One region of the Geomicrobium sp. JSM 1781026 genome, then DNA from elsewhere that is predicted to be linked to it. Evidence: riboswitches for the same ligand, from Rfam matches in the RefSeq annotation. Region 1 holds a riboswitch; the other holds the start of a gene.
What was found. Region 1 has a riboswitch for S-adenosylmethionine ahead of ACE1TF_RS09320 (methionine ABC transporter ATP-binding protein). Riboswitches for the same ligand answer to the same signal wherever they lie in the genome.
Positions count from the first base shown of each region.

Region 2: another riboswitch for S-adenosylmethionine. It lies ahead of ACE1TF_RS15585 (methionine ABC transporter ATP-binding protein); the one in region 1 lies ahead of ACE1TF_RS09320 (methionine ABC transporter ATP-binding protein).

Region 1 covers NZ_JBHFQF010000004.1:324,813-330,473, reverse strand. The annotation lists gene ACE1TF_RS09330 (MDR family MFS transporter) at 128-1,588, opposite strand; gene ACE1TF_RS09325 (TetR/AcrR family transcriptional regulator) at 1,752-2,348, shown strand; SAM riboswitch class I at 2,404-2,511, shown strand; gene ACE1TF_RS09320 (methionine ABC transporter ATP-binding protein) at 2,664-3,686, shown strand; gene ACE1TF_RS09315 (methionine ABC transporter permease) at 3,679-4,347, shown strand; gene ACE1TF_RS09310 (MetQ/NlpA family ABC transporter substrate-binding protein) at 4,359-5,258, shown strand; gene ACE1TF_RS09305 (ABC transporter permease) at 5,459-5,661, opposite strand, start outside.
Region 2 covers NZ_JBHFQF010000009.1:19,533-25,193, reverse strand. The annotation lists gene ACE1TF_RS15605 (sensor histidine kinase) at 1-262, opposite strand, end outside; gene ACE1TF_RS15600 (response regulator transcription factor) at 259-942, opposite strand; gene ACE1TF_RS15595 (PepSY-associated TM helix domain-containing protein) at 1,234-2,598, shown strand; gene ACE1TF_RS15590 (FixH family protein) at 2,591-3,076, shown strand; SAM riboswitch class I at 3,149-3,254, shown strand; gene ACE1TF_RS15585 (methionine ABC transporter ATP-binding protein) at 3,410-4,429, shown strand; gene ACE1TF_RS15580 (methionine ABC transporter permease) at 4,430-5,110, shown strand; gene ACE1TF_RS15575 (MetQ/NlpA family ABC transporter substrate-binding protein) at 5,134-5,661, shown strand, end outside.

The DNA.
Region 1 (5,661 bases):
CACTTTGACGAGTAGTTTAGAGAGTGAGATGCATTTTTCAGCGCCAAAGATCTCACGGATATTGTCCCTCAGCAGATATCAAAGCAAAAAACGCAAACACGCCCAATATAGGGGTGTTTGCGTTTTACTATTCACTTTCTGTCGTTTTCGGTTTTTTTGAACGAATAAATAACGCAATGACGAGAGCAATAATCGCAAAGATAAACCCGAACGAAAAACTTTGTTGAGCGCCGATCGTGAGGGCTTCAATTTGCTGTGTAGCAGTCGGATCTTCAATACCTGAGAGTGCATTACTTCTGCCTGTTTCCATAATGGAAATAAAGATGGCAGCACCGATCGCACCAGAAACTTGCATGAGTGTATTAAAGATCGCCGTACCGTGCGGGTACAAATGCCGTGGTAAGTGGTTGAGCCCGTTCGTTTGCGCAGGCATCATAATCATCGCGACAGAAACCATCACAAAAATGTGCTGAATCGCAAGGATCCACTCGTCCACACCTGGGGTGGAGAATCGATACGTGAATACGGTGATGACGAGTAAAATGGCTCCTGGAATAATGATCGGGCGCGGACCAACCTTATCAAAGATTCGCCCCATGATTGGAGACATCGCCCCGTTTATAATCCCACCTGGCAACATAATGAGTCCGGTAGCTATCGCTGTGAACAGTAACGCAGATTGCATATAAATCGGCAGAACGAGCATGAGTGCAAACATCGTCATCATGACGAGCATGACAATAATTAAACCAAAGGCAAACATCGGGTAGCGGAATACACGTAAATCCAGAAGCGGATCTTTCATTTTAATCTGGCGGAATGCGAATGCGGCCAGCCCGATAAACCCTGCAGCAAGTGAAGCGATGACAATTGGGTCTGCAAGTGAGGAATCGCCTTTTCCAGCGGTGCTAAATCCGTACACAATTCCTCCAAAGCCGATCGTAGACAATAAGAATGAAAAGAGATCAAGTTTTGGCTTTGAGGTTTTCGTGACGTTCTTTAAGACGAAGTAACCGAATACTAGAGAAAATAGGGCAATTGGAATCACGAGAAAGAAGATCCAGCGCCACGATAATCCTTCAATAATAAACCCAGAGACTGTAGGCCCGATTGCTGGAGCAAACATGATGACAAGTCCCATCATACCCATTGCTGCCCCACGCCTTTCTTGGGGAATGACAGCAAGAATGACATTCATGAGTAACGGAATCATGATCGCGGTCCCGACCGCTTGCACAATACGTCCTATAAGAAGGAAGGCAAAGGTTGGGCTAAAACCGGCGACAATTGTACCGAGCGTAAACAGTGTCATCGCCGTAATAAATAGTTGTCTCGTTGTGAATCGTTGAATGAAATATGCAGAAATTGGAATTAAGATTCCGATGACGAGCATATAGCTAGTCACGAGCCATTGAGCTGTACTTGAGTTCACGCCCAAGTCTCCCATAATGGCTTGTAAAGCCACGTTAAGAATCGTTTCATTCAGGATCGCAACAAAGGCGCCTGAAAGAAGAACGGCTAATATCGGTATCGGTTTTACATTCGGTAAGTCTTCCTTTATTTCAGCAGTTGTTGGTGCATGTGCCATAGCCGTCCCTCCTAAAAAATATATATGGCTTGAATCAGCAAGATGAATCGTACCATGATTATTTACGAAACGCAATCGTTTCGAAACAGTTTCGTTTCGTAAATTTGCACTCTGTATATCCTGGTGATACGATGAAATGACTATAGGAAGAAGGAGGCTTGTCATGAGTGCGATTGAAAAGAAGAAGGGACGCCCTTTGGACAAGAGTCGGGATCGCATCATCATGCAGTCGGCACTAGAGCTCATTGGAGAACACGGATATGAACGTGTATCGATGGACCGTATTGCTCAGCACGCAGGCGTAGGAAAAGCGACGATCTATCGAAGGTGGACGTCAAAGACACATCTCGTTATTCAGGCCATTTCAGACGTGAAGCCGTTTGAAGAGATCTTACAAGAAGTGGAGCAATTTAATGATTTACGGGATCAATTGTTTCATCTAATGGCGTCTAGCTTTCGAATCGAAGATGAATCGATTCAACGTGCGTATGCAGCGATTGGAAGTGCAGCTTCACAAAATCAAGAATTAGAACTTGGGTTACAGCAAGGGTATTATCACAAGTTTCGGCTTGCTTTCTTCGCAATACTCGACCCATACATGTACCCAACCCCAACACTCACGTTGGAACAGCTTGATTTAGTCGCAGATATCGGCCCATCAATGATTCACTACCGAACGATTGTAACGAAGAAAATGGTTGATGCGAATTATATTTATCAGATTATTGATGAGTTGATTTTGCCTAAGTTATGCCATTGAAAGAATAGTTGACAACATAGTTGTAGGGTGCTAAGATTCAAGCATCAACTAAATATCCTTATCTGGAGTGGTGGAGGGACTGGCCCTGTGAAACCCGGCAACCGGCAAGCAATTGCAATGGTGCCAATTCCTGCAAGGTTGCAAATGCCTTGGGAGATGAGATGGAACGTACGATTAACCTTTCTGCTCATCTTCTAGCAAAAAGGTTATTTTTGTTTTATCCAAACGAAACGTATGCTTGTTTATTTTTTTCGAACTTAAAATATAGTGAATAGGTAAGGATACTTGGAATAGAATGGATAGGGGGTGCATCAATTGATTCAAATGAACAATGTGTCAAAGTCTTTTGTGACGAAAGAGGCACACATTCATGCAGTAAAAGACGTGAACTTAACGATAGAATCAGGAGAGATCTTTGGCATAATCGGTTATAGTGGTGCTGGAAAAAGTACACTTATACGCCTTCTTAACCTTTTAGAGGCGCCTTCATCGGGAACGGTGAAAATTGCCGATTACGACATGCTGAATTTAAAAGGACGTGCGCTACGAAAGGCGAGGCAAGAGATTAGCATGATTTTTCAACACTTTAATCTCCTCTGGTCGCGGACGGTTCGGGAAAACATTGCGTACCCGCTAGAAATTGCCGGTGTACCAAAAAAGAAACGAAATGAACGAGTGGACGAACTCATTTCGCTTGTCGGCTTGGACGGTCGAGGCGGTGCATACCCTTCGCAACTGAGTGGCGGACAAAAGCAACGCGTTGGCATTGCTAGAGCACTTGCGAATGACCCAAAAGTATTGCTATGCGATGAAGCGACATCTGCACTTGATCCAAAAACGACGTCTTCGATTCTCGAGCTTCTTTATGAAATCAATCAGAAGCTAGGATTGACGATTGTGCTCATCACTCATGAAATGCACGTCATTCACAAGATTTGTGGGCGAGTTGCCGTCATGGAAGATGGAGAAGTCGTCGAGCAAGGAGCAGTGCTTGATGTGTTCAAACACCCTAAGAAAGAAATTACTCAAGCGTTCGTGAAGCAAATTACAGAAACCGATGGTTCATTAGAAGTGATTGAGGATCAATTGCACGATGAAAAAGGTACAGTCGTGAAGTTGACTTTTGTAGGTGACGAAACGGAGAAGCCTGTTGTGTCTGATCTCATTCGCAACGTAAACGTTGACGTGAATATTTTACAAGGGAACATCGCACGCACGAAAGATGGGAGTTATGGTTCATTGTTTATCTCCCTTGAAGGAACCTCTGACGCAGTAACAGAAGCACTTGCCTATATTGAAAAGCACCATGTTCAGGCGGAGGTGATGAATGATGGGTGATGAATTCCTCAGTAATGTCAATTGGGATAATATGCTCGATGCCACGTGGGAAACAGTTTACATGAGCGTCATCGCTATTTTCTTTACATTTATTCTCGGCATTGCCCTTGGTTTATTGCTATTTTTGACATCAAAGAAACAGATATGGGCGAACCCTATCATTAATTGGATTGTCGCTGCGTTTGTCAATGTGTTTCGTTCCATTCCTTTTATCATTTTAATTATCTTACTCATACCGTTTACGGTTGCAGTACTCAACACGATGCTCGGGCCACAAGCTGCACTACCGGCATTGATTATTGGAGCCGCTCCCTTTTACGCAAGGCTCGTTGAGATTGGTTTGCGTGAAGTAGATAAAGGGGTTATTGAAGCTGCAAGATCAATGGGCAGTAACCAGTTCCAGATTATATTCAAAGTGTTACTCCCAGAATCAATGCCAGCGCTCGTCTCAGGGATTACCGTCACATCCATCGCACTTGTTGGTTATACAGCGATGGCCGGAGTGATCGGTGCTGGTGGTTTAGGGGATCTTGCGTTTCGAGATGGTTTCCAAAGAAATAACCCTGAAATAACGTTTATTGCAACGATTATCACACTCGTTATCGTCTTCATCTTTCAAGGTATTGGAGACGTTCTAACTAGAAAATTAGATAAAAGATAGGGGAGAGTTTGATGAAAAAGTTTTACACCGCAATTGCAGCAGGATCGTTAACGTTAGCCTTAACGGCATGTGGCACTTCTGATGAAGAAGGAACAGACGAATCAGCAGGAGATGCACCAGAAGAGACGGAAGAAACTGGGGATGAAGGCGATGATGAAGCAGCCCAAGATGGCGAAACACAGTCACTCGTTGTCGGTGCATCAAACGTTCCTCATGCAGAAATCCTAGAATACGCCACAGACCTACTAGAAGAAGAAGGCATTGAATTACAAATCCAGACATTCAATGACTATGTAATGCCAAACCAAGCCCTTGACCTTGACGAGTTGGATGCCAACTACTTCCAACACATTCCGTATTTAGAGAGTCAAATTGAAGAACACGGATACGATTTTGAGAACGTCGGTGGTGTTCATATCGAACCGATGGGGGGATACAGCCAAGAGTACGGATCATTGGCAGACCTTCCTGAAGACGCACATGTTATTATGAGCGACTCTGTCGCTGACCACGGCCGCGTATTAAGTTTGTTTGAAGCCGAAGGCTTAATTACCATTGCTGATGGCATCGATCCAATCTATGCAACGATTGATGATATTGACGAAAACCCGAATAACTTTGACTTTGATCCGTCGTACGAAGCCGCTTTACTTCCACAAGCGTTCGATGTCGGTGAGGGCGACGTCGTGTTCATTAACTCTAACTACGCCATTGATAACGACCTAAACCCTGTCGATGACTCCATTGTCGTCGAGAGTGGTGAAGATAACCCGTATGTGAATGTGATCGCTGTGAAAGCTGAAAATCAAGAGGACGAGAACATTCAAACACTCGTGGACGTTTTGCAATCTGATGATGTGAAACAATTTATTGAAGATCAGTATGAAGGTGCCGTCCTTCCGGCTGAATAATGAAAACCCCTCCAAGCTTGGCAGCTTGGAGGGGTTTTGTTGTGTCGTCCTTAGGTTGCGTATAGGCATAGCAAGGTGCCTGCCAATAGAATCTAAGCCGTGCTTGTTTTGGCTCGATCAGTGGTTGCTTCTTGTCTCACTAGTAGCAATTATGTGGGTTAACGCCAAAATATACCTCTTTGATATTGTTGAGGTTTTTCTTACTTTTTGTTGCGGTATAAATACATCGTTAAAGGTGCGAAGATTACGATGAAAATTGCCGATGTCAGGAGAACGAGGCCAATCTGTTCAAAGGTCCCAGTTCCATGCATCCAACTCCGTACGGCATTTGCTAAAACGGAGATGGGGTTTACCTCTACAAAACCTTGAAGCCATCCTGGCAGCGTGTCTGGATCTACGAAAA
Region 2 (5,661 bases), on a different contig from region 1:
CTTGATCAAAGTAGAACACATCGGCACCGGAGCTTTGGTCGGTCCATTGCACACGCCACAAAAAGGAACTCTCTGAGTCGTATCCATAATAGATGGATGCAAGTTCTTCTCCCGACTCAGTCAGTGATTGAATTTGTTCGTCGACATATAGCCGTTCATATAAGTACGAGGCGACGTATACGCTGAGTAGCGCTAACATAAGGAATACAGCAATGAGCGTTATCCAGATGCGTGTTCGCAATGAGTGGTGGCGTTTATTCATGTTTCCTTTTGAAATTTGTAACCCACTCCCCAAACGGTCTGTATTAAATGTTTCGCGGATTGTAGTTTTATTCGTAATGTTTTTATGTGTGTATCTACTGTTCGCAAATTTCCCTCTGTCATATCCTTATCCCAAAGCAACTCGTGAAGGTGGTCTCGAGAAAATACTTGCGCAGGGTGTTCGGCAAGAAATACTAACAGATCAAATTCTTTCTTTGACAAGGAAATATGCGCTTTGTCATTCGTAACGGTTCGTGACTCGACATCAATAACAAGGTTGTCCACTTTAATGAGCGTCCGCTCGTTTTGATGACCTAAACGTCGAAGAACTGCGTGAATTCTAGCTACGAGTTCGTCTAGGCCAAACGGTTTGACAATATAGTCATCAGCACCTAATTGAAGCCCCCGTACTCGTTCTTCTTGTTCCCCACGAGCGGTAAGCATAATGATCGGAATGTCCGATCGGTGTCTAACTTCTTGGCACAGTTCAAAGCCGTCCATACCCGGCATCATTACATCCATAATGACAAGATGGATCGACGACGTGCGAAGTTTTTTAAGGGCAGCCAAACCATTCGTTGCACGTTCGACGTTGTATCCGTTTGATATTAATACTGAAGTTACGAGGTTTAATAATGGCTCCTCATCGTCTACGACGAGAATCGTCTTTCGTTCACTCATGGTAGCCTCCTTCTCATTTCAACTGCATTATAGCTAATTTTTCACTAGATTGTACAACGTGATGAGTTAGTAAATGTTTCTACTTGTAGTGTACGCACGATTTGTGAAGAAATTGTGTGGCATAAAAGCCAGAATTGAAGATTTCACATAGACTTCACAACGCTTATTTAGGATGGATATACATGCGGTAGGGGTCTCTATGGAAGGCAAACGCTATCAAAACCGTTAGGCCACTACATCGCAGAACAACGAACAATCTTTACAAAAGTGGTAGATGAGGGGAGCGTACCGATGGCAAAAAAATCAAAACAGATGAATGTGCAAGTAATATGGCGCTGGCATTTATATGCAGGTCTACTATTGGTTCCTTTTTTGCTCGTACTAGCGATTACAGGGGGAATTTATCTTTTTAAATGGGATATAGAAGCTGCAATCTATGCTGATTATTACGAAGTAGAAGCGTCTGGAGAGACGCTACCACCTGAGGAGCAAGTAGAAATTGCAGCGGATGAACACGGCGGAGAAGTGGTTAGATATCGGCCTGGGGAAGATGCCAATCGCTCTGCTGAAGTAGGAATTGTTGATGAAGCGGGTGAGTCGTTAACGGTGTTTGTCAATCCTTATACGGGGTCGATTCTCGGTACGTTGCAAGATCGCGATCGTGTGATGGATCGGTTGGCTGACTTACATAGTGAACTTATGGCAGGGACAACTGGAGATCGAATTGTCGAACTCGTCGCTTGTTGGACAATTATTATGATTGTGAGTGGCCTGTACTTATGGTTTCCTCGTAAAAAAAATAAAGTTCAAGGAGTGATCGTTCCCCGCTTTAGAAAAGGTAAACGCACACTCATTCGTGATTTTCACGCGGTGCCAGCATTTTGGCTTTCCGGAGGGATGATTTTCTTACTCGTCACTGGCTTATTGTGGACCGGCTTTTGGGGGAATGGGGTTCAACAACTAGTAACGAGCACAGGTGCAGGGTATCCACCTTCAATATGGGTTGGTTCTGCTCCTGAATCTGAAGTCATATCTGAAGATGTAGCTGATGTGAGTTGGGCTGCAGAAAATCTGCCTGTACCAGAATCACAATATATTGCAGGATTTGAACAAGTATCCATTACCGAAGTGACGAGGGTGGCAAAACAGCTCGATATTCATCCGACATACGATATCTTCTATCCAAGTGGACAAGAAGGAGTTTTCACACTTTCTGTCTTCCCGCACCGAGCTCAAGATGAAGCAACCGTTCATATCGATCAATATAACGGTGCGGTTTTGGCCGATTACCGATACGATGATTATGGAACGATAGGTAAAGCGATGGCGCTTGGCATTACGATTCATAAAGGATTACAATTTGGGTTTTGGAATCAGATAGCCGGACTGCTCGTTTGCGTAGGGATGGTGGTCATGATTTTAAGTGGTTTTTGGCTATGGAAACGCAGGAAGCCAACGACCCATTCTGGTGCACCGAGATCAATCCGAATTACCGAAGCGAGAGGGATATTGACGATTCTCCTCATCTTTGCCGTCATCTTCCCACTTGTTGGTTTGTCTCTTGTCGTCGTTTATCTCATTGATCGCTACATCATTCGAAAGAGCAAAACGTTGCGAACATGGCTCAATGTTCAAGAGGAGGAACACCATGCGTAGAGGAATGATCGTGGGCTTCCTACTAGTAATGTTGTCGGGTTGTTCAATGGTGGAACGGTTCGTGGACGCCAACAATCATGATGACTACAATGACAGGGAAAGACTCGTTGTAGATATGATGACAAATGAGATTGTCACCGCAAACGAACAGCAACGCCTCTCTGTTCAAGTGACAGCAGACTACATTCCTGTCGTTGATGCAGAACATGTCGGTATCCGCATTTGGCCGGTATTAGCAGGGGAAGAAGAAGCAGATGAGTACGAGCTCTTCCACCATACGATGGGCGTGTATGAAACAGAAGTAGAAGTCTCTCGGGAAGGCCTGTATTACGCGGAGGCCGTCGTAGAAATCAATGACCAAAAGCTACGACCGAAAAAATATTTTGCCGTCGGTCGTCTCTATCAAGAGGAAGTACTTTTGTTAATGGAAAATGGATCAGAGGAATCGGGAAATGAAGATCATAGCGCTCATCACTAGATAAAAAATTTAAAAGGCAGTTGACAAAATAAATTTTGTCTATATAATAAAAGAAAATTCATAACTAAATATTTCTTATCCAGAGAGGTGGAGGGACTGGCCCTTTGAAACCTCGGCAACAGGCTTACTCTTAAGCACTGTGCCAATTCCTGTAGCATGTATGCTGCGAAGATAAGAAGAGCCTAAACGGGATAAAGACCAACCATCCTCTCTTCTTATTTTAAGAAGGGAGGATTTTTCGTTTCCAAAAGGATACGGTTGAAGAGATTTTTATCGTTAAAACTAAGTAAATTTATATGTTAAATAAGAATTTGTCGTTAGAGGGGAATGTAGATGATTACATTTGAAGACGTATCGAAAATATACGAAACAAAAACAGGTGCAATTCATGCGTTGAAAAACGTGAATGTCACGATTGATAAAGGAGAAATACATGGTGTTATCGGCTTGAGTGGGGCAGGGAAAAGCACGCTCATTCGTTGTGTGAATCTCATTGAGCGTCCAACATCGGGGCGCGTGCTCGTGGACGGTATTGACTTGAGTCAGAAATCTGGTAAACAACTCCAAAACCAAAAACAAAACATTGGCATGATCTTTCAACATTTTAATTTGTTGCAATCCCGGACGGTGTTTCAGAACATTGCGATGCCGCTAACCTTACAGAAGAAGTCGAACAAGGAAATAACAGAGCGTGTAGAAGAGTTGCTCCAGTTTGTTGGTTTGGAGCATCATAAACATCATTATCCAGAACAGTTATCAGGTGGACAAAAGCAACGAGTGGGTATTGCTCGTGCGCTTGCTTCAAACCCATCGATCCTGTTGTGTGATGAAGCAACATCCGCACTCGACCCGGAGACGACAAATTCGATTTTGCAGCTCATTAAAGAAATTAATAAACAATATCAAATTACTGTGCTACTCATCACGCATGAAATGTCGGTCATTCAACAAATTTGTGATCGGGTGTCGGTCATGGACGATGGCGAGATTGTTGAGAGTGGTTCTGTTATCGATGTTTTCTCTAAACCGCAAGAAGAAACGACGAAGAAGTTTGTAAAGTCAGTATTTCAAGCCGACATCCCGAGTCGCGTTATGGAAACTGTGAAGACGCAAGATGAGCATTCCAAAGTGATTCAGATTGAGTTTATTGGTTCGTCATCGAGTGAACCGATTTTATCGCAGATGGTAAAGAAGTTCGGAGTTGATGTGAATGTACTGTACGGCAATATTACCGAAATACAACAAGTGCCTTTTGGACATCTCGTCATTCAAATCCAAGGAGAAGAACAAGCGATCGAGCAGGCCATTGACTTTGTATACGAAAACGACCTTTCCCTAAAGGAGGTGGCATAAATGTTAGAAATGCTACCGTCTGCAATCCAGCCGAATATTACGACCGCTCAACTACTGGATGCTTTATATGAAACATTGTATATGGTAAGCATCTCTCTCGTATTTTCGGTTCTAATTGGCGCGGTGTTAGGCGTGATTCTCGTTGTCACAAGAGAAGGGCATATCCTTTCATCACCATTCATTTTTAACCTTTTAAATCCAGTCATTAATGTGTTGCGTTCGATTCCATTTATTATTTTACTCGTTGCAATTATTCCGATTACTCGTGCCATTGTTGGTACGTCGGTCGGAACGACGGCAGCCATTGTGCCCCTTGTTGCCTATGCGGCACCGTATGTTGCAAGACTCGTTGAGAACTCATTGCTTGAAGTTGAACCTGGAATATTGGAGGCAGCTGATGCGATGGGGGCATCGAAAGTACAGGTGATTACAAAGTTTATCTTACCTGAAGCGATGGGCTCGCTCATCCTTACGATTACGACGGTAACCATTGGTCTGGTTGGGGCGACTGCGATGGCGGGTGCGATTGGAGCTGGAGGAATTGGTGACGTTGCGCTCACATACGGGTATCAGCGGTTTGATAATATGACGATGCTCATCACCGTCGTACTGCTCGTCTTAATTGTTCAAGCGGTACAAACATCAGGTAATTATTTTTCGCGAAAAGCAAGAAGAAGATAAAACAGATAGAGGAGAATGCCATAATGAAAAAACAATTGAAATTCGTAGGGGTAACATTTACTGCAGCGGCACTCGTTGCGTGCGGCGATGATGAACAATCACAAACGGAGGCAGGAGCGTTTAGCCCTGATGACCCGGTAACAGTAAAGATTGGCGTGAGCGGGACCGACACGCCGCAGTGGGACTATATTGCTGAACTTGCTGAAGAGGAAGGCATTGAGATTGATTTAATTCGTTTTAGTGATTATGTGCAACCGAATATCGCACTTGCCGAAGAGGAGATTGACGCCAATGCTTTTCAAACCGTTTCTTACTTTGACAACTTTAAAGAAGAGCACGGGTTTGATCATTTAGAAGCCATTGCAGCGACTGTGCTCGCTCCTTTAGGCTTGTACAGCGACGAGTATGAGCGCGTGGAAGACATCCCAGAAGGGGCTGAAATTGCCATAGCCAATGAAGTGACCAATCAAGCGAGAAATCTTATGCTTCTCGAAGAAGCCGGGCTATTAGAGCTAGAAGACGATTTCGGGGTAACGAGTGGGCTTGATGAC